DNA from 3 places in the Paenibacillus sp. B46(2026) genome. Region 3 is predicted to be linked to each of the others. Evidence: a T-box and tRNA genes for the amino acid it is inferred to sense, from the RefSeq annotation. Region 3 holds a T-box; the other regions hold tRNA genes.
The links. A T-box is a leader RNA that pairs with one kind of tRNA and senses whether it is charged. The one in region 3 lies ahead of tyrS (tyrosine--tRNA ligase), so its partner is inferred to be a tRNA-Tyr.
Positions count from the first base shown of each region.

Region 1 (7,058 bases), 1.6 Mb from region 3:
TGATGAGCGTTCACCCGGTACAGGCTGTATTTATCATATTGCCCTTGCGAGATCTATTCCGAATCTGAATACGTCTTCCGATGTAGCCTTAATTGCCGGAATTCCTGCATGCTCTTTACAAAATACGCTAGGTGAAGCCTCCATGGGGAATTCTGCCTCAGGACTGATCATTTTAAATCGGGAACAACGTATCATGGTACATCCCGATCCCGTATACATTGGACAACCGCTGTCTGCAGTTGGATTACAAGATCGTGATACGGAAGCCAGCATAATTAGACTATCTCCCATCACATTTTCAACAGGCTTTGAAGAACGTGAAGTCAAGATCGCCGATACAAGCTATTCTCTGACGTATAGCCCTTCTACCTTAAAAGGATGGACTTATGTACTAATCTCACCTACCAACATTCTGACACAAGAATATATCGATATCGGATTACACACCTTGTATATCAGTATCTTTCTGCTTATGCTTTCATTATTGCTCGCATGGCTCGGCTCCAAACGAATGCATATTCCAATTCGTAAACTTTTAACCCAACTTGGTGACAACCACTTGTCCAAAGATGGCGGCACTTTGACTCAGCAATCACCAGAGCTCTCTGATGAGTTCGAACAGATCAGAGCAGGGGTCTCACAATTATCTGCCTCTCGCTCCCAATTAGAGAACACACTTAATATGCATCTGTTGCAGATTCGCAATCATTTTATGATGAATCTGTTCCAGGGCAAGAGCCCTGTTCATACTCTTCATGACACCCTCAATGAATATGGCTACACGCATCAGGTTCGGGAATGGCAACAAATTGCTGTTATTACACTACAGGCCGATCTCGTTAATCATACAAAATATAGTGCTAGTGATCGTGACCTCTTATTATTTGCTATTCAAAATATATTGGAGGAAACGGTTGTGCATAACCAGCAATTGCTTCCCTTTGTGCTGGAACATACGGTAGGCACGGTGATTGGCACCGTGGAACAGGATCAGTTTATTTTTTCACAACAGCTATATGTATTAACAGAACAGTTACAACAACAGATTAATGAGATTTTAGCTCTTCAAGTCAGTATAGGTTTCAGCCAGCCGCACAGCTCCCTATATCACATCCCTCAAGCTTATACAGAAGCCATGGAAGCATTGAGGCATCGGATGAAGCTGGGAACAGGCATTATTTTTCAATATGAGAACATAGATCATAATGCTCCCACTTGGTCCGTGACCTACCCGGAATCATTGGAATATTCGTTGATCCAAGCTATTCAAAGTGCGGACGAAGTCCAGGCCTCTACTCTTCTGCAACAGCTGCTTGAAATGATCTTTGGTATGGAGTGTACACCAGAGGAATATCAGGTGGCTCTTATGAGGCTGCTGACGCATATTTTGCAAATGACTCAGGAATCCGGTATTCGTCTTGGACAGATCACCCAAGGCCATGGATCGATGTTTCATGAACTTCATGGTTTGCAGTACGCCGCTGAAGTTGAGGATTGGTTTAACCATCAAGTCATCTTGCCCATCATTCAGGTTTTTAAAGCAAGACAGTATGCCCAGTATCAGCATATATCAGAGAAGATGATTGCCATGATTCATCAAGATTATGATAAGGATCTGACGCTTGAGGAATGTGCCGTGAAGCTTCACTACAATGCCAATTACTTAAGTAGTGTTTTCCGCAAAGAGACCGGCTGTGCATTTAGTGAATATCTGACCAAGTACCGATTTAACATCGCTAAAAAATGGCTGGACGAAAGTGATCTAACCGTTAAAGATATCGCAGCACGACTTCGGTACAACAATCCGCAAAACTTTATCCGATCATTTCGTAAATGGGAAGGAATCACCCCCGGTCAGTACCGGGAGCGCAAACAAAAAGCAGAAGTGTAGAACAGAAATTAGAAAAGGAGCACGATTGTAAGTCGTGCTCCTTCGTCCAGCTCGGTCACCTCTCCATATGGCTCCCCGAACAGGGGTCGAACCTGTGACAAGTCGATTAACAGTCGAGTGCTCTACCAACTGAGCTATCAGGGAATATGCTTCAGAGATCATTCTCTGAAAACTAGATATGTGTTTTGTTTTTTCGTTGTCTCGAACATCTCCAAATAAATGAGGGTCTGGTTCGAAGCAGTGGATTACTCATTGGCTTTACAAAAAAGAGGGAGCAAATATTCTGCTCCCTTCACTTACAACTTAACTTCTATACTCTTAACTTCATATGTTTCATACGTACATCTTTTTGCGCAGCGATGTGATACTTCCTAGCGTCATCTTAGACGTTAGACTACGTTGTCCGTCTCGATTCCTGACCCTTGTAACACGTACCAATCTTATACGATTTATCGTTTATCCTTGGTACGGACTGTTTTCATATTGGGTTGTTCAAGTTGGATCAGAATTTTACCAAACCTTGCTCCACGTGAGAAGGTCACCATACTATCCTTATATGTATCCCGGATATACTTCTCAGCCAGTCTGAGGGAATCTTCATCTGTTGGTAACTCATACGTATTAAGCCATTCTGGCAGCTTCTCAATAATCTCTTCCACCGGCACTTCAAATGAGTTAACTTCTCTTGTAATGATCATCGTGTATGAATAACCCTTCAAATATAGTAATTGTTGGATATATCCCATATCACCAGCCTTATATGAAGAACTGATCCCAAGTACATCCTTAAGTTCATCCATTAGTGTGTGTTCCTTCTGTCCCGCTATAGTGCTTATATACACATACTTACGAGCACAGTTGATCGCCATCTCAATTGTTTCCCAATCCGACATGGCCGGGCACATGGAAGCAAATGCAAAATCATATTTCTTCTCCCAGCCTTTATCCTGAATGGAGATTTCCTCAAATCGCTCTTTCACGATTTCGATATTAGATTCCAGCTCTGAAGGTATCGTTTCTTTCATGAGTGAGACAAGCAGGTCAGAAGGCTCAACAGCGGTTACCCTTGCTCCCTTTTCAGCAAAAGGAATGGTAAATATGCCTGAGGCCGCTCCAATGTCCAAAATGGACAAGCCCGCGAACTCTACTCCCTGGTTTTCAATCCAGCCCATAATGCGCTCAGACCGCTGTTTTCCTTCTTCAGTAAACGATTGTGCATGATAATCTCTGGCCCACCGCTCAAACGCTTCTTCTGTATTAAATGGTGCACTTTTCTTCTTATATTTTGAACTTCTCGGACGATTCATCCATGCCTCTTCCCATACAGAGAGATTGAATAACAGGTCTGTATCCGGTATATTTTTTTCAGTAGTCACTTTACTTCACTCCTTTATATTAAAGACTTCACTTATCTACAATATACCGGATATAATCATACGTCAATCTTTATTAAAGTCCAACTTTTCTTACTATGCAAAAATCATTTCTTATAAAATAAAAATAGCCCCACAGATTGCATAAGCAATTCGTAGGGCTATTCAATATACCGGCGAGAGGACTCGAACCTCCACGGTTTCCCACTCGATTTTGAGTCGAGCGCGTCTGCCATTCCGCCACGCCGGCATATACTGGAGGCGCCACCCAGATTCGAACTGGGGATAAAGCTTTTGCAGAGCTGTGCCTTACCACTTGGCTATGGCGCCATATCTTGGAGCGGACGACGGGAATCGAACCCGCGACCCTCGCCTTGGCAAGGCGATGCTCTACCGCTGAGCCACGTCCGCATAATGGCTGGGGATATAGGATTTGAACCTATGCATGACGGAGTCAAAGTCCGTTGCCTTACCGCTTGGCTAATCCCCAATAAAAAATGAAAAAACAAAGGGGCGATCGAGGGGAATTGAACCCCCGAATGCCGGATCCACAAACCGGTGCGTTAACCACTTCGCCACGATCGCCACAAAAAGTTAATTTTCTAAAATTTAATTGGCAGGGGCAGCAGGAATTGAACCCACACCAACGGTTTTGGAGACCGTTGTTCTACCTTTAAACTATGCCCCTAAAAACTGGTGGAGGATGATGGATTCGAACCACCGAACCCGTACGGGAGCAGATTTACAGTCTGATGCGTTTGGCCACTTCGCTAATCCTCCAGGATTACATGGTGCCGGCGAGAGGACTTGAACCCCCAACCTACTGATTACAAGTCAGTTGCTCTACCAGTTGAGCTACACCGGCATATTAAATTGTTTTAAAAATGGTGGCTCGGGACGGAATCGAACCGCCGACACGAGGATTTTCAGTCCTCTGCTCTACCGACTGAGCTACCGAGTCATAATAAAGTCTAATCTCATTTCCTTACACTTTATATAGGGCATCAGTGCCATACAGCAGATGTAGCGAACATTTTGCCTCATGTAAAGATTAAATGGCGGAACCGACGGGATTCGAACCCGCGATCTCCTGCGTGACAGGCAGGCATGTTAGGCCAACTACACCACGGTTCCAGATCACTTTCTCAAGGAAAGTCTAATTGCGGGGGCAGGATTTGAACCTGCGGCCTTCGGGTTATGAGCCCGACGAGCTACCGGGCTGCTCCACCCCGCGTCGTTATAAAAGTTATATGGTGGAGGCTGAGGGGATCGAACCCCCGACCCTCTGCTTGTAAGGCAGATGCTCTCCCAGCTGAGCTAAGCCTCCGAACAACACATTTATGATCTTACCATAATCTTATTGTAAAAATCAACTTCTTTTTTTGAAGTTAATATGACCCGTAGGGGATTCGAACCCCTGTTACCTCCGTGAAAGGGAGGTGTCTTAACCCCTTGACCAACGGGCCTTAATATTATGGCGGAGAGAGAGGGATTCGAACCCTCGAGACGCTTGTGACGCCTACACGATTTCCAATCGTGCTCCTTCGGCCAGCTCGGACACCTCTCCATATGGCTCCCCGAACAGGGCTCGAACCTGTGACAACTCGATTAACAGTCGAGTGCTCTACCAACTGAGCTATCAGGGAATATGCTTCAGAGATCGTTCTCTGAAAACTAGATTCGAAACGAAACCTGCGAATTATCACTTGCATATTTGGATAAGCCCTCGACCGATTAGTACTGGTCAGCTCCATGCATTGCTGCACTTCCACCCCCAGCCTATCTACCTCGTCGTCTTCAAGGGGTCTTACATACTGGGAAATCTCATCTTGAGGGGGGCTTCACGCTTAGATGCTTTCAGCGTTTATCCCTTCCGTACATAGCTACCCAGCGGTGCTCCTGGCGGAACAACTGGTACACCAGCGGTACGTCCATCCCGGTCCTCTCGTACTAAGGACAGCTCCTCTCAAATTTCCTACGCCCACGACAGATAGGGACCGAACTGTCTCACGACGTTCTGAACCCAGCTCGCGTACCGCTTTAATGGGCGAACAGCCCAACCCTTGGGACCTACTTCAGCCCCAGGATGCGATGAGCCGACATCGAGGTGCCAAACCTCCCCGTCGATGTGGACTCTTGGGGGAGATAAGCCTGTTATCCCCAGGGTAGCTTTTATCCGTTGAGCGATGGCCCTTCCATGCGGTACCACCGGATCACTAAGCCCGACTTTCGTCCCTGCTCGACTTGTAGGTCTCGCAGTCAAGCTCCCTTATGCCTTTGCACTCTTCGAATGATTTCCAACCATTCTGAGGGAACCTTTGGGCGCCTCCGTTACTCTTTAGGAGGCGACCGCCCCAGTCAAACTGCCCACCTGACACTGTCCCCGTACCGGTTTACGGTACCAGGTTAGAACCTAGATACGATCAGGGTGGTATCCCAACGTTGCCTCCACGCAAGCTGGCGCTCACGTTTCAAAGGCTCCCACCTATCCTGTACAGATCGTACCCAAATTCAATATCAAGCTGCAGTAAAGCTCCATGGGGTCTTTCCGTCTTGTCGCGGGTAACCTGCATCTTCACAGGTATTAAAATTTCACCGGATCTCTCGTTGAGACAGCGCCCAAGTCGTTACGCCATTCGTGCGGGTCAGAATTTACCTGACAAGGAATTTCGCTACCTTAGGACCGTTATAGTTACGGCCGCCGTTTACTGGGGCTTCGGTTCACAGCTTCGGGATTGCTCCCTAACCACTCCCCTTAACCTTCCAGCACCGGGCAGGCGTCAGCCCGTATACTTCGCCTTACGGCTTCGCACAGACCTGTGTTTTTGCTAAACAGTCGCTTGGGCCTTTTCACTGCGGCCCCCTCGTGCTATTCACACTACCGGGGCACCCCTTCTCCCGAAGTTACGGGGTCATTTTGCCGAGTTCCTTAACGAGAGTTCTTCCGCGCGCCTTAGAATACTCTTCTCGCCTACCTGTGTCGGTTTGCGGTACGGGCACCATCACCTGGCTAGAGGCTTTTCTTGGCAGTGTGAGATCATGACCTTCGCTACTGTAATTTTCACTCCCCATCACAGCTCAGCCTTACGATGTGCGGATTTGCCTACACATCAGCCTTACTGCTTAGACGGACATCCATCAGTCCGCGTCACTACCCTACTGCGTCCCCCCATTGCTCATAACGGCTTACGGTGGTACAGGAATTTCGACCTGTTGTCCTTCGACTACGCCTTTCGGCCTCGCCTTAGGTCCCGACTTACCCTGAGCGGACGAGCCTTCCTCAGGAACCCTTAGGCTTTCGGCGGATCAGATTCTCACTGATCTTTTCGTTACTCATACCGGCATTCTCACTTGTATAATGTCCAGCGCTCCTTACGGTACACCTTCAACCCTTATACAACGCTCCCCTACCCCTGATGCAAAGCATCAAGCCATAGCTTCGGTGGTGTGTTTAGCCCCGTTACATTTTCGGCGCAGAGTCACTCGACCAGTGAGCTATTACGCACTCTTTCAATGATGGCTGCTTCTAAGCCAACATCCTGGTTGTCTGTGCAACTCCACATCCTTTCCCACTTAACACACACTTGGGGACCTTAGCTGATGGTCTGGGCTGTTTCCCTTTTGACAATGGATCTTAGCACTCACTGTCTGACTCCCGGAAGTAAGTCTATGGCATTCGGAGTTTGACTGAGCTTGGTAACCCTTGCGGGCCCCGCACCCAATCAGTGCTCTACCTCCACGACTCTGTTTTCCGAGGCTAGCCCTAAAGCTATTTCGGGGAGAACCAGCTATCT
Region 1 covers NZ_CM165907.1:5,658,698-5,665,755, forward strand. The annotation lists gene AC1S8V_RS25095 (helix-turn-helix domain-containing protein) at 1-1,891, shown strand, start outside; tRNA gene AC1S8V_RS25100 (tRNA-Asn) at 1,960-2,035, opposite strand; gene AC1S8V_RS25105 (class I SAM-dependent methyltransferase) at 2,341-3,267, opposite strand; tRNA gene AC1S8V_RS25110 (tRNA-Leu) at 3,436-3,514, opposite strand; tRNA gene AC1S8V_RS25115 (tRNA-Cys) at 3,521-3,594, opposite strand; tRNA gene AC1S8V_RS25120 (tRNA-Gly) at 3,601-3,675, opposite strand; tRNA gene AC1S8V_RS25125 (tRNA-Gln) at 3,680-3,754, opposite strand; tRNA gene AC1S8V_RS25130 (tRNA-His) at 3,777-3,849, opposite strand; tRNA gene AC1S8V_RS25135 (tRNA-Trp) at 3,879-3,952, opposite strand; tRNA gene AC1S8V_RS25140 (tRNA-Tyr) at 3,959-4,044, opposite strand; tRNA gene AC1S8V_RS25145 (tRNA-Thr) at 4,054-4,129, opposite strand; tRNA gene AC1S8V_RS25150 (tRNA-Phe) at 4,150-4,225, opposite strand; tRNA gene AC1S8V_RS25155 (tRNA-Asp) at 4,321-4,398, opposite strand; tRNA gene AC1S8V_RS25160 (tRNA-Met) at 4,425-4,498, opposite strand; tRNA gene AC1S8V_RS25165 (tRNA-Val) at 4,516-4,591, opposite strand; tRNA gene AC1S8V_RS25170 (tRNA-Glu) at 4,659-4,730, opposite strand; tRNA gene AC1S8V_RS25175 (tRNA-Ser) at 4,740-4,831, opposite strand; tRNA gene AC1S8V_RS25180 (tRNA-Asn) at 4,835-4,910, opposite strand; rRNA gene AC1S8V_RS25185 (23S ribosomal RNA) at 4,979-7,058, opposite strand, start outside.
Region 1: it encodes a tRNA-Tyr, which carries the amino acid that the T-box ahead of tyrS (tyrosine--tRNA ligase) is inferred to sense. The anticodon was not compared.

Region 2 (7,058 bases), 3.2 Mb from region 3:
CCGGACCGAATGGAACGCGAACGCATTTGTTATACAAATGCCCGTTTGGTGGCGATGGCGGAGGGGTTCCACACGTACCCATCCCGAACACGACCGTTAAGCCCTCTAGCGCCGATGGTACTTGGACCGCAGGGTCCTGGGAGAGTAGGACGCCGCCAAGCGAAACCCCTTTGGGGTATTTTTTTTCGAAATTTGATAAGGGCCCTTAGCTCAGTTGGTTAGAGCGCACCTCTGATAAGGGTGAGGCCGGTGGTTCGAGTCCACCAGGGCCCATAGTAATATCAAAACAAGAAATACACCAGTGTATGGGGCCATAGCTCAGCTGGGAGAGCGCCTGCCTTGCAAGCAGGAGGTCAGCGGTTCGATCCCGCTTGGCTCCACCATTCCCTGATAGCTCAGTTGGTAGAGCACTCGACTGTTAATCGAGTTGTCACAGGTTCGAGCCCTGTTCGGGGAGCCAGTAAGGCCCGTTGGTCAAGGGGTTAAGACACCTCCCTTTCACGGAGGTAACAGGGGTTCGAATCCCCTACGGGTCATAGCTATATTTATTAGCTTCAAAAAGGGATGAGAATCCCAAAGGTTCGTCGGAGGATGTACTTCGTTAGCAACTGCTTCGCAGTCTCGAACGAAGTGAGAGTATCCCCTACGGGTCATATAGATGGAGGCTTAGCTCAGCTGGGAGAGCATCTGCCTTACAAGCAGAGGGTCGGGGGTTCGATCCCCTCAGCCTCCACCATATAACTTATTTTATAACGACGCGGGGTGGAGCAGCCCGGTAGCTCGTCGGGCTCATAACCCGAAGGCCGCAGGTTCAAATCCTGCCCCCGCAATTAACTTTCCTTGAGAAAGTACTATGGAACCGTGGTGTAGTTGGCCTAACATGCCTGCCTGTCACGCAGGAGATCGCGGGTTCGAATCCCGTCGGTTCCGCCATCATGTATATGCTTCAGGGATGAGAATCCGTTTTTGGGTTCGTCGGAGCATTTACTTCGAGAGTATAAGCTTCGCAGTCTCGAACGAAGTGAGAGTATCCCGTCGGTTCCGCCATTTTTTAATGTAGTAAGGCTCGGTAGCTCAGTCGGTAGAGCAGAGGACTGAAAATCCTCGTGTCGGCGGTTCGATTCCGTCCCGAGCCACCATTATAACACCATGTTATACGCCGGTGTAGCTCAACTGGTAGAGCAACTGACTTGTAATCAGTAGGTTGGGGGTTCAAGTCCTCTCGCCGGCACCATGTAATCCTGGAGGATTAGCGAAGTGGCCAAACGCATCAGACTGTAAATCTGCTCCCGTACGGGTTCGGTGGTTCGAATCCATCATCCTCCACCAGTTTTCTATGAGTCATTAGCTCAGTTGGTAGAGCACCTGACTTTTAATCAGGGTGTCGAAGGTTCGAGCCCTTCATGACTCACCATCATATGCGCGTGTGGCGGAATTGGCAGACGCACTAGACTTAGGATCTAGCGTCTTTGACGTGGGGGTTCAAGTCCCTCCACGCGCATCCCTTATATGCGGAAGTGGCTCAGCGGTAGAGCATCGCCTTGCCAAGGCGAGGGTCGCGGGTTCGATTCCCGTCTTCCGCTCCAATATTTTGCGCCCTTAGCTCAGCTGGATAGAGCGTTTGACTACGAATCAAAAGGCCGGGAGTTCGAATCTCTCAGGGCGCGCCATTATAACTTCATATTTTGCCGGCGTGGCGGAATGGCAGACGCGCTCGACTCAAAATCGAGTGGGAAACCGTGGAGGTTCGAGTCCTCTCGCCGGTATAGATAACGGGATGTAGCTCAGCTTGGTAGAGCACCTGGTTTGGGACCAGGGGGTCGCATGTTCAAATCGTGTCATCCCGATTGTTGTTATGCGGGTGTAGTTCAATGGTAGAACTTTAGCCTTCCAAGCTAATAGCGTGGGTTCGATTCCCATCACCCGCTTATATATCGTAAAAGAAAGAGATGGTATTCACCGTCTCTTTCTTTTTTTGCATTTATAGGTATGTTGGCGATTGTAGTATACAAAAATCACGGATTATATGGCTCACTAGTATGTACGAGCATGGATCATCGGTCCTTACGATAGTCCCCTCTCTTCTCTCTTAGTAATTGTGGAAGCTTTTGAAATGATGCAGGACTAATAGCTCTTACAACAATGAATTACCGCTGTTTTATCGCAATTTATAAAAACGCTTACAAAAATAGCTTGCGTAAATCAGCAGCCTGTAATACCATATCAATTAAGCGCTTAACCTTTAGGGGTAAGGCGCTTAAACTTAACGCAGATTAAGCGCTTAACCCGTAAAGGAAAGGAAGGCGATCAATTCATGACAACAATTCGATTAACGATGGCTCAGGCACTGCTTCGATACCTGGATCAGCAATATATCTCGGTTGACGGTGTGGAAACCAAGTTTGTGAAAGGGATCATCGGCATCTTTGGACATGGCAACGTAACTGGCATTGGAGAAGCGTTGGAGCGCAGTCCGGGAAGCCTGACGTATATGCAAGGAAAGAACGAACAAGGTATGGTGCATACGGCAGCGGCCTATGCCAAACAGAAGAACCGCAGACAGATCTATGCATGTACAACATCCATTGGTCCGGGTGCTTTAAATATGATTACAGCAGCGGCTACCGCAACGGTGAACCGGATTCCGGTTTTATTGCTTCCTGGAGATAACTTTGCTACACGGGAACCGGACCCGGTACTGCAGCAGTTGGAAGTGAGCAGTGATTATACAATCTCAGCCACTGATCCATTCAAAGCCGTCAGTAAATACTGGGATCGCATCGTTCGTCCTGAACAGTTGATGATTGCTGCTACACAGGCCATGCGTGTGCTTACCGACCCGGCAGAGACGGGAGCTGTTACGCTCGCGCTGCCGCAGGATGTGCAGGCAGAGGCGTACGATTATCCTGAATCGTTCTTCGCCCGCAAAGTACACTATCTGGACCGTCGCCCCCCGGTACAGGCAGCCATTGAACGGGCAACACAGCAGATTGCCCGAGGCAGAAATCCGCTGCTCGTTGCAGGCGGCGGTGTGTTGTACTCTGAGGCTTCCGCCCAGCTCGTGGAGTTCGCCGAGGCCTTTGGTATTCCGATCGCCGAGACGCAGGCGGGCAAGAGTGCAGTCTCTTGGGACCACCCACTGAATGTGGGAGCCATCGGGGTTACTGGCTCTCTGGCAGCCAACAGGCTGGCGAGAGAAGCGGATGTGGTGATCGGCGTCGGTACGCGATTCTCGGATTTTACGACGGCATCCCGCTCTGCCTTTCAACATCCGGAAGCGTCATTCATTAACATCAACCTGAACGGTATGGATGCCGCCAAGCTAGGCGGAGAAGCCATTCTGGCAGATGCACGCGAAGGATTGCAGGCTTTGCAGAAGGAATTGCAGCATAGACAATATCGCAGTGCATACGGTGCATCTGAAATCGCTGATCTCCGCGCTGAGTGGAATGCAGAAGTGGATCGGCTGTATGCAGCTCAACATGAAGCAGGACTGGCACAGACTACAGCAGTCGGCGTCGTTAACCGGAGCATTGATCCATCCTCCGTCATAGTGTGTGCGGCGGGTAGTCTGCCAGGCGATCTGCATCGTCTGTGGCGTGCGTCTGAACCAAAGACGTACCACATGGAGTATGGATTCTCCTGTATGGGGTACGAGGTAAGTGGGGCATTCGGAGCAGCACTAGCCGAGCCGGATCGTGAAGTGTACGCCATGGTAGGAGATGGCAGTTATCTGATGCTGCACTCGGAGTTTGTGACCAGTTTGCAGGAACAGAAGAAGATGACTGTCCTATTATTCAACAACAATGGATTCCAGTGTATTCATAATTTGCAACGGGAACATGGTAGTGACGGGTTCGGCAATGAGTTCCGTTATCGGGAATCAGAAAGCGGACGATTGACCGGGGATTACATGCCAATGGACTTTGCAGCTCACGCCCGAAGCATGGGAGCCAAATCCTATAGAGCGGAGACGGCAGAACAGCTAGAACAAGCACTCCGAGATGCGAAGAAAGAAACGGTAAGTACGTTAATTGAGATTCCGGTCGTGCCTGGAACCAACGCAGGTGGATACGAGTCATGGTGGAATGTGGGTGTACCTGAGGTATCTGCCGAAGAAAAGGTAGTTCATGCTCATCACACCATGCAAGCCAACCGCGCCAAAGCAAGACCGATTTAATCCGGTTTAATATAGTGAACCACAATGTTGAACGACAAAGGAGACGTGGAGCAATGAGCAAGCTGCCATTCCAGCTTGGGATTCATCCGATCAATTGGGTCGGTGAAGATGTGAAGGAGCATGGTGATGCGACAACGTGTGGACAGATTCTGGACGACATTCAGCGTCTTGGGCTGACAGGCACAGAGATGGGTCGTAAATATCCAACCGACCCCGTTATACTGCGAGAGGAACTGAGCAAGCGGGATATCAATCTGGTCTCCCAGTGGAAATCGGTGCTGTTGTCCGATCCGGCATATCGTCAGTCTGAGTTGGATAGCTATCGCAGACATGCGGAATTTCTGCAATCCATGGGCAGTAAGGTGATCAGTACGGCGGAGGTAGGCGGGTCACTTCATTTTGATCCAAGACGGACTCCGCATGAAAAAGAAGTGCTTAGACTCAGCGAATCCGAATGGCATATCCTCGCTGAAGGATTGAATGAAGCAGGAGCGATTGCCCGTGAACACGGGTTGAAGCTCACGTATCATCATCATGGAGGCACGGTGGTAGAACAACCGGATGAGATCGATCGACTGATGGAGCTGACAGATCCTTCTCTCGTGTATCTGCTCTATGACACAGGTCATGCCTACTATGGCGGAGCTGATCCGCTTGAACTGCTGCGTAAACATTATGACCGGATCGCTTATATCCATCTGAAAGATATCCGCCCTCATGTGCTGGATGAAGCACGCGCCGAGCAGTCTGATTTTGTCGGCTGTATTCGTAGAGGAGTGTTCACCGTACCAGGGGATGGATGCATTGATTTTGCACCAATACTGCAAGAATTGATCACACGAGGATATGACGGCTGGGCAATGCTTGAAGGAGAGCAGGACCCTGCGATTCATAACCCCTATGAGTATGCTAAACGCTCCTTGAACTATATGGAGTCCTTATACCAACACAGCTGATTCGTTCAGCATTGCAGCGGTCAGAGGCCACACTCATAAAGTGAAACAGGAAGAAGGCCAGCAAGAGTATAACGTTATGATTGGAAAATAAAACGGACCTACTCTAGCCGTTTACGAGTCCTCACGATGGAATGAGTAACGAGTCTAGATATCCATATAAACCATGTAAAATCTCAACACAGAAAGGGGCTCACATGAAATGACCTATGTATCCTTTCCAAGATCAAGGAAGAAGGATTTCACCGCGATTGGCCGTCTGTGTATCGACTTGAATGCCAATGAGATCAATCGCCCGATGGAAGAGACGATGACGTTCACGAAATATGTGGGTGGCTCTCCGGCCAACATTACGATTGGCATGTCCAGGCTGGGTATGGAGACAGCTTTTATCGGCAAAATCGCGGGTGACCAGATGGGCAGATTCATCCAGAGTTATTTGGAGAAGAACGGCATCGACACATCGAATGTGGTTACAGATGACACCGGAGCGGTGACAGGGCTTGCTTTTACCGAAATCAAGAGCCCAACCGATTGCAGTATCCTGATGTACCGGGACAATGTAGCTGATCTGTTATTACAGGCGCAAGAGGTACAAGAGCAATTAATTGCCGACTCCAAAGTACTGCTAATCTCAGGCACGGCTCTCGCTCAGAGCCCATCCCGTGAAGCCGTATTACAGGCACTAACGTATGCGAAAAAGCATGGCACGGTTATTGTGTTTGATCTGGACTACCGCCCATACACATGGACATCAGATGAAGAGACGGCGGTCTATTACAACCTCGCAGCCGAGAAATGCGATATCATTCTGGGCACACGTGAAGAGTTCGACATGATGGAGACATTCGACCACAATCCGGATCATAGCGATCAGGTAACTGCACAGAAATGGTTTGATTTCTCAGCCAACATCGTTGTAATCAAACACGGCAAGGAGGGGTCCATTGCTTATACGCGTGAAGGGCTTTCTCACCGTGCGGACAGCTATCCGGCAAAAGTGGTCAAAACGTTCGGTGCAGGCGACTCCTACGCGGCTGGCTTCCTGTATGGATTGATGCAGGGCTGGACGATTGAGCGCAGTATGGCGTATGGCAGTGGAGCAGCAAGTATCGTGATTTCAAGCCACAGCTGTTCGGATGCGATGCCAACGGTGGAACAGGTGAATGACTACATCGAACGTTGCAATCGGGGCGAGATTACCGCGCTCTGAAGCTCGTTGTAATTGTTTAAGCAACACGCTCATACAGATCAACACCAATGATATAAGTTGAACATAAGAGATCGACATATAAGCGAAGGGAGACAGGGCTATGGGAAAAGGGATTTCTGAAGCGTCTGCAACAGCGACAATGGTACAAAACTGGATCGGAGGTGCCTGGGTAACCCCAGCGGCAACTCGTACGGAGCCGGTTGTGAATCCGGCTACAGAAGAGGTTATTGCGCATGTGCCACTGTCCGAACAAGCGGACGTGGATCTGGCCGTTCAGACGGCACGGGAAGCGTTCAAGTCATGGAGCAGCACACCGGTTCCACGCCGTGCTCGTATTCTGTTCCGCTACCAGCAGCTGCTAGTGGAGCATTGGGAAGAGCTCGCCCGCCTGGTAACGTTGGAGAACGGTAAAAGCTACGCCGAAGCGTATGGCGAGGTATTGCGTGGCATTGAATGCGTCGAGTTCGCGGCAGGTGCCCCGAATCTAATGATGGGCAAACAACTGCCTGATATCGCGACAGGACTGGAGTCGGGCATGTACCGGTACCCCATCGGCGTAATTGGGGGAATTACCCCGTTCAACTTCCCGATGATGGTACCGTGCTGGATGTTCCCGCTGGCTATTGCGTGCGGTAACACCTTTGTCCTGAAGCCGTCCGAGCGTACACCACTGCTGGCAGGCCGCCTGGCAGAGCTGTTCAAGGAAGCGGGG
Region 2 covers NZ_CM165907.1:315,353-322,410, forward strand. The annotation lists rRNA gene rrf (5S ribosomal RNA) at 45-161, shown strand; tRNA gene AC1S8V_RS01410 (tRNA-Ile) at 200-273, shown strand; tRNA gene AC1S8V_RS01415 (tRNA-Ala) at 308-383, shown strand; tRNA gene AC1S8V_RS01420 (tRNA-Asn) at 385-460, shown strand; tRNA gene AC1S8V_RS01425 (tRNA-Glu) at 465-536, shown strand; tRNA gene AC1S8V_RS01430 (tRNA-Val) at 661-736, shown strand; tRNA gene AC1S8V_RS01435 (tRNA-Met) at 757-830, shown strand; tRNA gene AC1S8V_RS01440 (tRNA-Asp) at 856-933, shown strand; tRNA gene AC1S8V_RS01445 (tRNA-Phe) at 1,064-1,139, shown strand; tRNA gene AC1S8V_RS01450 (tRNA-Thr) at 1,159-1,234, shown strand; tRNA gene AC1S8V_RS01455 (tRNA-Tyr) at 1,244-1,329, shown strand; tRNA gene AC1S8V_RS01460 (tRNA-Lys) at 1,339-1,414, shown strand; tRNA gene AC1S8V_RS01465 (tRNA-Leu) at 1,421-1,501, shown strand; tRNA gene AC1S8V_RS01470 (tRNA-Gly) at 1,512-1,586, shown strand; tRNA gene AC1S8V_RS01475 (tRNA-Arg) at 1,594-1,670, shown strand; tRNA gene AC1S8V_RS01480 (tRNA-Leu) at 1,688-1,766, shown strand; tRNA gene AC1S8V_RS01485 (tRNA-Pro) at 1,774-1,847, shown strand; tRNA gene AC1S8V_RS01490 (tRNA-Gly) at 1,858-1,928, shown strand; gene iolD (3D-(3,5/4)-trihydroxycyclohexane-1,2-dione acylhydrolase (decyclizing)) at 2,315-4,180, shown strand; gene iolE (myo-inosose-2 dehydratase) at 4,234-5,136, shown strand; gene iolC (5-dehydro-2-deoxygluconokinase) at 5,336-6,346, shown strand; gene AC1S8V_RS01510 (CoA-acylating methylmalonate-semialdehyde dehydrogenase) at 6,447-7,058, shown strand, end outside.
Region 2: it encodes a tRNA-Tyr, which carries the amino acid that the T-box ahead of tyrS (tyrosine--tRNA ligase) is inferred to sense. The anticodon was not compared.

Region 3 (7,058 bases):
GTTTTAAAAATAAGAGCTTGCCAGTATAACCTGTACAGGCTCAGGAAGTACACACGTAATTCTTGTAATAACAGACATGTCATCGGGTAGAAGGATGAGATCCAAGACGGTTTTTCTGGGAAGTGGGATGAGAGGCAATGACTCCACTTGCCAAGAAACCTCTTGGATTTTTTGTGCGAAAAGAACGATGGATGGTCGGAATATCAAAATTACTATTCATGAGAAATGCAAAAGGATTGCAAATATGCTAAAGTTTCATCAGGAACATTTTATATGTTCCTTACATTGAATTTCCATGAGACTACATAAATGAGCATTGGTTCACAAAGGCTAAAATAAAACCAGGAGGAAATCCCTTGGGCACAGAGAAGGAGTTGTGATCACCATGCAACAAGAGACGTTGAATAAAGGATGGAATTTGGACAATAGTTATGCGGAGTTACCGCAACCCTTTTTTACAAGCCAGGACGCAGTACCTGTTGAATCACCCAAGTTGATCATCTTCAATCGACTGCTTGCATCCAGTCTGGGTCTGAATGTGGAGTCTCTTGACAGTGATGAAGGAGCGCAAATTTTTGCAGGTAACCTGATCCCGGAAGGAGCCGAGCCTTTAGCTCAGGCCTATGCAGGACATCAATTCGGCAATTTTAACATGCTTGGTGATGGGCGGGCTTTGCTGCTGGGAGAACAGATTACGCCACAAGGCGAACGAGTGGATATCCAGCTGAAAGGTTCAGGAAGAACACCTTACTCTCGTGGAGGGGATGGACGTGCTGCTGTTGGTCCCATGTTGAGAGAATATATCATTAGTGAAGCGATGTATGCACTGGGTATTCCAACAACCCGAAGTCTGGCAGTCGTATCTACCGGAGAAAACATTATCCGCGAAACAGAACGGCCTGGAGCCATATTGACCCGAGTGTCTTCCAGTCATATCCGAGTAGCAACCTTCCAGTATGCAGCCAGATGGGGGTCTATCGACGATCTCCGGGCGTTGGCTGATTATACGTTGCATCGACATTTTCCTGATGTCGCCCAAGCCGAGAATCGTTATCTTCTGCTCCTTCAGGAAGTAATTAAGCGGCAGGCAGCACTCGTTGCCCAGTGGCAGCGTGTTGGTTTCATTCATGGCGTGATGAACACGGATAACATGGCAATCAGTGGTGAGACCATCGATTATGGACCGTGCGCTTTCATGGATGCTTACAATCCTTCAACCGTATTTAGCTCCATTGACACGCAAGGTCGCTATGCTTATGGCAATCAACCGTATATTGCGGGATGGAATTTAGCTCGATTTGCCGAGACACTTCTTCCGCTGTTGCATGAAGACGAAGAACAGGCCGTGCAACTTGCTCAGGATGCCATTGCACAATTTTCTGAATTGTACCATCATCATTGGCTCAAGGGGATGCGCTCCAAACTGGGCTTGTTGGATGAAAAGGCCGAAGATGAAGCCTTGATCAAGGATCTTCTTGAACTCATGGAGAAGCATAGTGCAGATTACACGAATACGTTCTTGGCGTTAACCTTTGATAATTTGGAAGGGACAACGTTGTTTGGCACGACAGAATTTGCTGAATGGAATGAGCGTTGGCAAGCAAGATTGAACAGACAGCAAGAGACGAGAGAAGTATCACAACAATTAATGAGAACGAGCAATCCGGCAGTCATTCCTCGCAATCATCGGGTCGAAGAAGCGCTTGAGCGAGCAGAGAATTACGGAGACCTTAGCGTGATGGAGAAACTTTTGGCTGTTCTTTCCGATCCATTCGCGCACTCACCTGAACAGGCTGAATATGCTGAACTGCCTGCACAGTGCAATACTTCGTATCAGACTTTTTGTGGGACCTGATTGAACAGTGTGGAATGAAGAGGCTGCCTTAGGCAGCTTTTTCATTATGTCATACAATAATTATAGAAAAATGATTTACTTTTATAGGCAGGTGCATTCATGTCCAAGATGTTAAGCAATGACGCATGGTATGCGTATGCGTTATCCTTCGTCGGAAAAAAGAATGAATCTGAACAGGGCTGGGCTTCGTTGACTTCGAACGAGCAGAACATTGCTGCTTTATGGCTGTTAGAGGCGGATATCTTTAACGGCGGTTTTATACAGTTTTTCTGTAACTGGGGGGAAGAGGCGTACTGTTACGCGTTGCGAGCACTACATACCATTGGTGCCACTCAAGTCGTGGAGATTATAACGACAGCATACGGCTGCATTGAGCATCTGAAAGAGGATGGAAGGATTACTGAACTGTGGGATATTCCTAAATTCCTGACAAAGGAACAAGAGCAGCAGTTAGATGCGCTAGATCAGCAGTTTTGGAACAATGAGGATCAGATTGCGGAGAAAGCGTATGGTTATTATCACGGAAAATTGAACATGATGATTATATAATCTGGTTTCAGCTATGCATCCGTTGTTCTGTTCAAAGATTAATACTTGGTCTTGCAATGACTGAAACGTTCGGCTATACTTGCTATAAATTGAATACATGAATCACGTTGATAGAGCGCAGTAGCGGCTTTGTCCCTGTTACAGAAAGTCAGGGGTTGATGGAACCTGATACATACAAGGGCTGCGAATTACACTCTGGAGTACTTGGGTAATGCCAAGCGGATGGGCAAACGATATATTGCCAAAAGTGGTATGGATAACGTGTTAAGGTCACGTGTTGTCCATGCAATTTGGGTGGTACCACGGTTATGATAATCGTCCCTGTGTCTAATGAAGACAAGGAGGCGATTTTTTTGTGTCCAAAAAAGCCGTTCCAGCGTGTTATTTCGTAATTTAACGTAGATCATGACTGAATTTTGAGGATAGAAAAGGGGTTATACGAATGAATATTATTGATGAACTAGAGTGGCGCGACGCCATTAACCAGCAGACGGATGCAGAGGGACTGCGTGAGTTGACCGAAACCAAATCAGTCTCATTGTACTGTGGTGTTGACCCTACAGGGGATAGCATGCATATCGGACATCTCATTCCATTCATGATGCTGAAACGTTTTCAATTGGCAGGACATCGTCCAGTCATTCTGATTGGTGGAGCTACAGGCACGATTGGTGATCCAAGTGGTCGTCAGGCAGAGCGTTCTTTGCAAACGATGGAGCAAGTGCAGGAGAATGTGGATGCACTGACAGCGCAGATGAAGAAGTTGTTCGTAACAGAGGGTGATAATCAGGTTCGTATGGTGAACAACTACGATTGGACACACAAAATCAATGTGATTGAATTCTTGCGCGACTACGGCAAAAACTTCAACCTTAACACGATGTTGGCTAAGGATGTAGTTGCGAGCAGACTGGAAGGCGGAATCTCGTTCACCGAGTTTTCCTACCAGATTCTTCAATCCCTCGACTACCTGCACCTGTTCCAGAACGAAGATGTACAGCTTCAAATCGGCGGTTCGGATCAATGGGGGAATATCACGAGTGGTCTCGATCTGATTCGCAAAAAAGAAGGATCTGAAGCGAAAGCATACGGTCTGACCATTCCGCTCATGCTCAAATCCGACGGAACCAAATTCGGTAAAACAGCTGGTGGCGCAATCTGGCTTGACCCAAACAAAACGACACCATTTGAATTCTACCAGTTCTGGGCGAATACAGATGACCGTGATGTCATTAAATACTTGAAATACTTTACTTTCCTGAGCAAAGAAGAAATTGAAGCTTTGGCTGAAAAGGTAGAGACAGAGCCGCACAAACGTGAAGCACAGAAAGCACTCGCAGAAGAAATGACAAAATTCGTTCACGGCGAAGAAATGCTCGAACAGGCTAAGCGTATTACAGCGGCGCTGTTCAGTGGTGATATCCGTTCTCTGACAGCAGATGAAATCGAGCAGGGCTTCAAGGAAATGCCAACATTCGAGACGGACGGCGAAGCCAAAAATATCGTGGACTGGCTCGTAGATCTGGGTCTGGAGCCATCCAAGCGACAAGCGCGTGAGGATGTCACCAAAGGTGCGATTTCCATGAATGGTGAGAAAATCACGGAGCTTGATTTCACAGTCTCAGCAGAGCATGCCATTGGCGGTAAATTCATCATTATCCGTAAAGGTAAAAAGAATTACAGCCTGGTTAAACTTCAATCGTAGTTTCCAAGAAATAAAATGTATCACAGACACGTATAGAGACTGCAATGGACACACAAATCAAGCCACAAATACAGAAACAAAAAGACCGTCTTCCATCTCTGTCAGGCGACAGAGCGGAGACGGTCTTTTGTATAACAGGTCATTGCTTGACCTATATTATTGATTGACGATCGCTGTGATCTCTTCATCCAGATCAAGTCGTACGTTCTCGCGGTACGCCCGGATGTTGTATTCACTGTGCAGGTAGCGAAGAATGGCTTCAATCATGTTGGACTCCACCAGATATTGACTGCGGCCTTGAATCCAAACTTCAGCGGAATAACCTGTATCTTCTTCCCAGCTCAGTTCCACATTCACATCGGTTGGACGTACACCCTTACGTTCTGCCATATGAATACAGATTGCATTCACAATTTCATCCATGCTCAGAACCATAGAGATTAGTACCGTCCGTTTCTGTTACGGTCATCATCACGATCATTGCGGCGGTCATAACGGCCATCCGCTGCAGGTTTGCGACGATTGGAGATGGCTCTGAAGAGTGCCATAGCCAGCATAACAATCAACATAATTGCTGCAACGTTCACGAGCAATCCAAGGATGTTACCCAGAGCGCCCATACCACCGAACAATCCGCCGAACATCATACCAGCAAGACCACCAAGCATCATGCCTTTCATGAATCCGCCGCCACCGCCGAAGAATCCACCACCACGAGTTGCAGCTGCACCAGTACCGGAGTTATTACCGGAATTGGATTGATTCACGTTACTGTTGGAGTCGGATTTCTTAGGTGTATTGCTATAACTTTTCGTGCCGGATTTGAATCCGCCACCGCGTCTTGCATCCGCTGAATCCGGGTTCGTTACTCCCACTGTTGCGAACAATAATGTAAAGGCCATAAATACCATCATTAGATGTTTAACTCCAAATTTTTTCTTCATTGTAAAGATCGTAACCCCCCCGATTAATTTGTTTGAATCGCCCAAAAATGGGCCTTACTCATGTAATACGGTCAACTTGCAGGGACGTTTCAAATTTTGATTAAATTTCTGAAACGCTTGGACTTGGGTCTTGAATTGCAGCTTGGCCATCAAGCAATTGGGTAACCCAGTTACACCATTCCAGGCCTGTTTGAGCATTCATTAACCCTTTTTGAACCAGGATGTAGCTTCCAAAATCTCGGTTGCCTACACGAAGATTATCCAGAGGTATACGTGACTTCAGTTCCTCGAAATAACGTATGCGTTCCATAAACCAGCTTTTACGCTCGTTAAGAATGCGTCTCATGCTTCCGTCTTCCGCAATGCCAACACACAAGATACGCAAATTAAACTCATCGCGTGTAACCGGTGCGGTAACAGGAGTAATCATCCATTCCAAGAGCTTTTCAATGCCTTTTTCCGTAACTGCGTACATTTTCTTGTCCGGTTTGTCAGACTGTTGTACCCAGCGGGAGGCCAATAACTCATCGTTTTCCATCTTGGACAGGAGTGGGTAGATCTGGCTGTGTTTGGCCTGCCAATGCGGCTGAATCTTCAGCATCAGATCATAGCCCGATGACTCCTCGCGGGTAAGCAGCCCGAGCAATCCGTAGGAAAGTATGTTCATGCACATGTCTCCTTAATATTAGGGCTGGGTCAGAGAAAATAAACAATTTTGCTTTCTTTGACCGCTTTCATAAAAGTGTACACTGAAACTGTATGGTTTGACAACCTGACAGAACAACTGCCTTAATTTAGACAAAAAAAGTGCGAACCATAAGGTCCGCACTCCAAACCATTTAGAGAGATGCCTGTTGTCCATACCCCTCAGCGACAAGATCAAGCTCACCTGTGGCAGAATCGATAACCATGCCGTGGACGGGTACATTGGGAGGAAGTAAAGGATGCTTCTTGATTACTCCCACAGTATGTTTTACCCCTTCTTCGACGCTGTCAAACCCGCGCAACCACTTTTGCAAACGGATGCCAGAGTTCTCCAGGGTTGTCATGACTTCTTCAGATACGCCACGCTCAACCATATGTCCGATCATTGTCTCTGCGTGAAGGGAAGCCATACCACATTCCGTATGTCCCACAACCAGGACTTCATCTGCACCCAGTTCATAGATGGCAACAAGCACACTACGCATTACACTGCCGAAAGGCTGAGAGATAATCGCGCCTGCGTTTTTGATGATTTTCACATCACCGTTCTTCAGATTCATGGCCTTGGGCAGCATTTCCACCAGACGTGTATCCATACAGGTGATGATAACCATCTTTTTGGTTGGAAACTTGCCAGCCGTATACTTTTCGTATTCTTTAGTCTCGACAAATGATTTGTTGTAAGCCAAAATCTCTTGAATGTTGTTCATGTCTATTGCCTCCTGTTATCCAATACGACGAGCACGGCCACTTGCATTCGATGCAGCTTGTCCTACGCGCCTTTGCTTTTTTAGTATATCACGATCAGCAGATGGCATTACTCCAACCTTTTTAGGAGAATAATGCAATTTGCCTCTGTTAAAAGTTGATTATACTCAATGGGAAAAGTATCATCAATAGGGTATAACATTTTTTTTGAAGAGGTGAACGATAACAATGGATAAACAAACACAGGAACATTTGGAATCCTTCCGTAATCTGGCTCGTAAAATTAAGAGCTATCATGAAGCCATTGGTTTGCTTCACTGGGATCTGCGCACAGGTGCGCCGAAAAAAGGCGTTCCGACTCGTTCGGAGACGCTGGGTATGTTGTCCACCGAAGCATTCAAGTTGCAAACCTCGGCTGACATGAAGACTTACCTGGATGCATTAACGACTCCAGCGGTATTGGAACAGCTCGAAGATATAGATCGTCGTCTGGTTGAAGATTGCAAGAAAGAATATGATCGCAGTCAATCTGTACCACCGGAAAAAGTACAAGCATATACCGTGCTCACGGCCAAGTCCGAAACCGCATGGG
Region 3 covers NZ_CM165907.1:4,020,518-4,027,575, reverse strand. The annotation lists gene AC1S8V_RS17920 (nucleobase:cation symporter-2 family protein) at 1-29, shown strand, start outside; gene AC1S8V_RS17915 (protein adenylyltransferase SelO) at 386-1,855, shown strand; gene AC1S8V_RS17910 (DMP19 family protein) at 1,955-2,404, shown strand; T-box leader at 2,503-2,730, shown strand; gene tyrS (tyrosine--tRNA ligase) at 2,847-4,109, shown strand; gene AC1S8V_RS17900 (YxcD family protein) at 4,266-4,544, opposite strand; gene AC1S8V_RS17895 (hypothetical protein) at 4,550-5,053, opposite strand; gene AC1S8V_RS17890 (PadR family transcriptional regulator) at 5,154-5,720, opposite strand; gene AC1S8V_RS17885 (beta-class carbonic anhydrase) at 5,893-6,468, opposite strand; gene AC1S8V_RS17880 (carboxypeptidase M32) at 6,695-7,058, shown strand, end outside.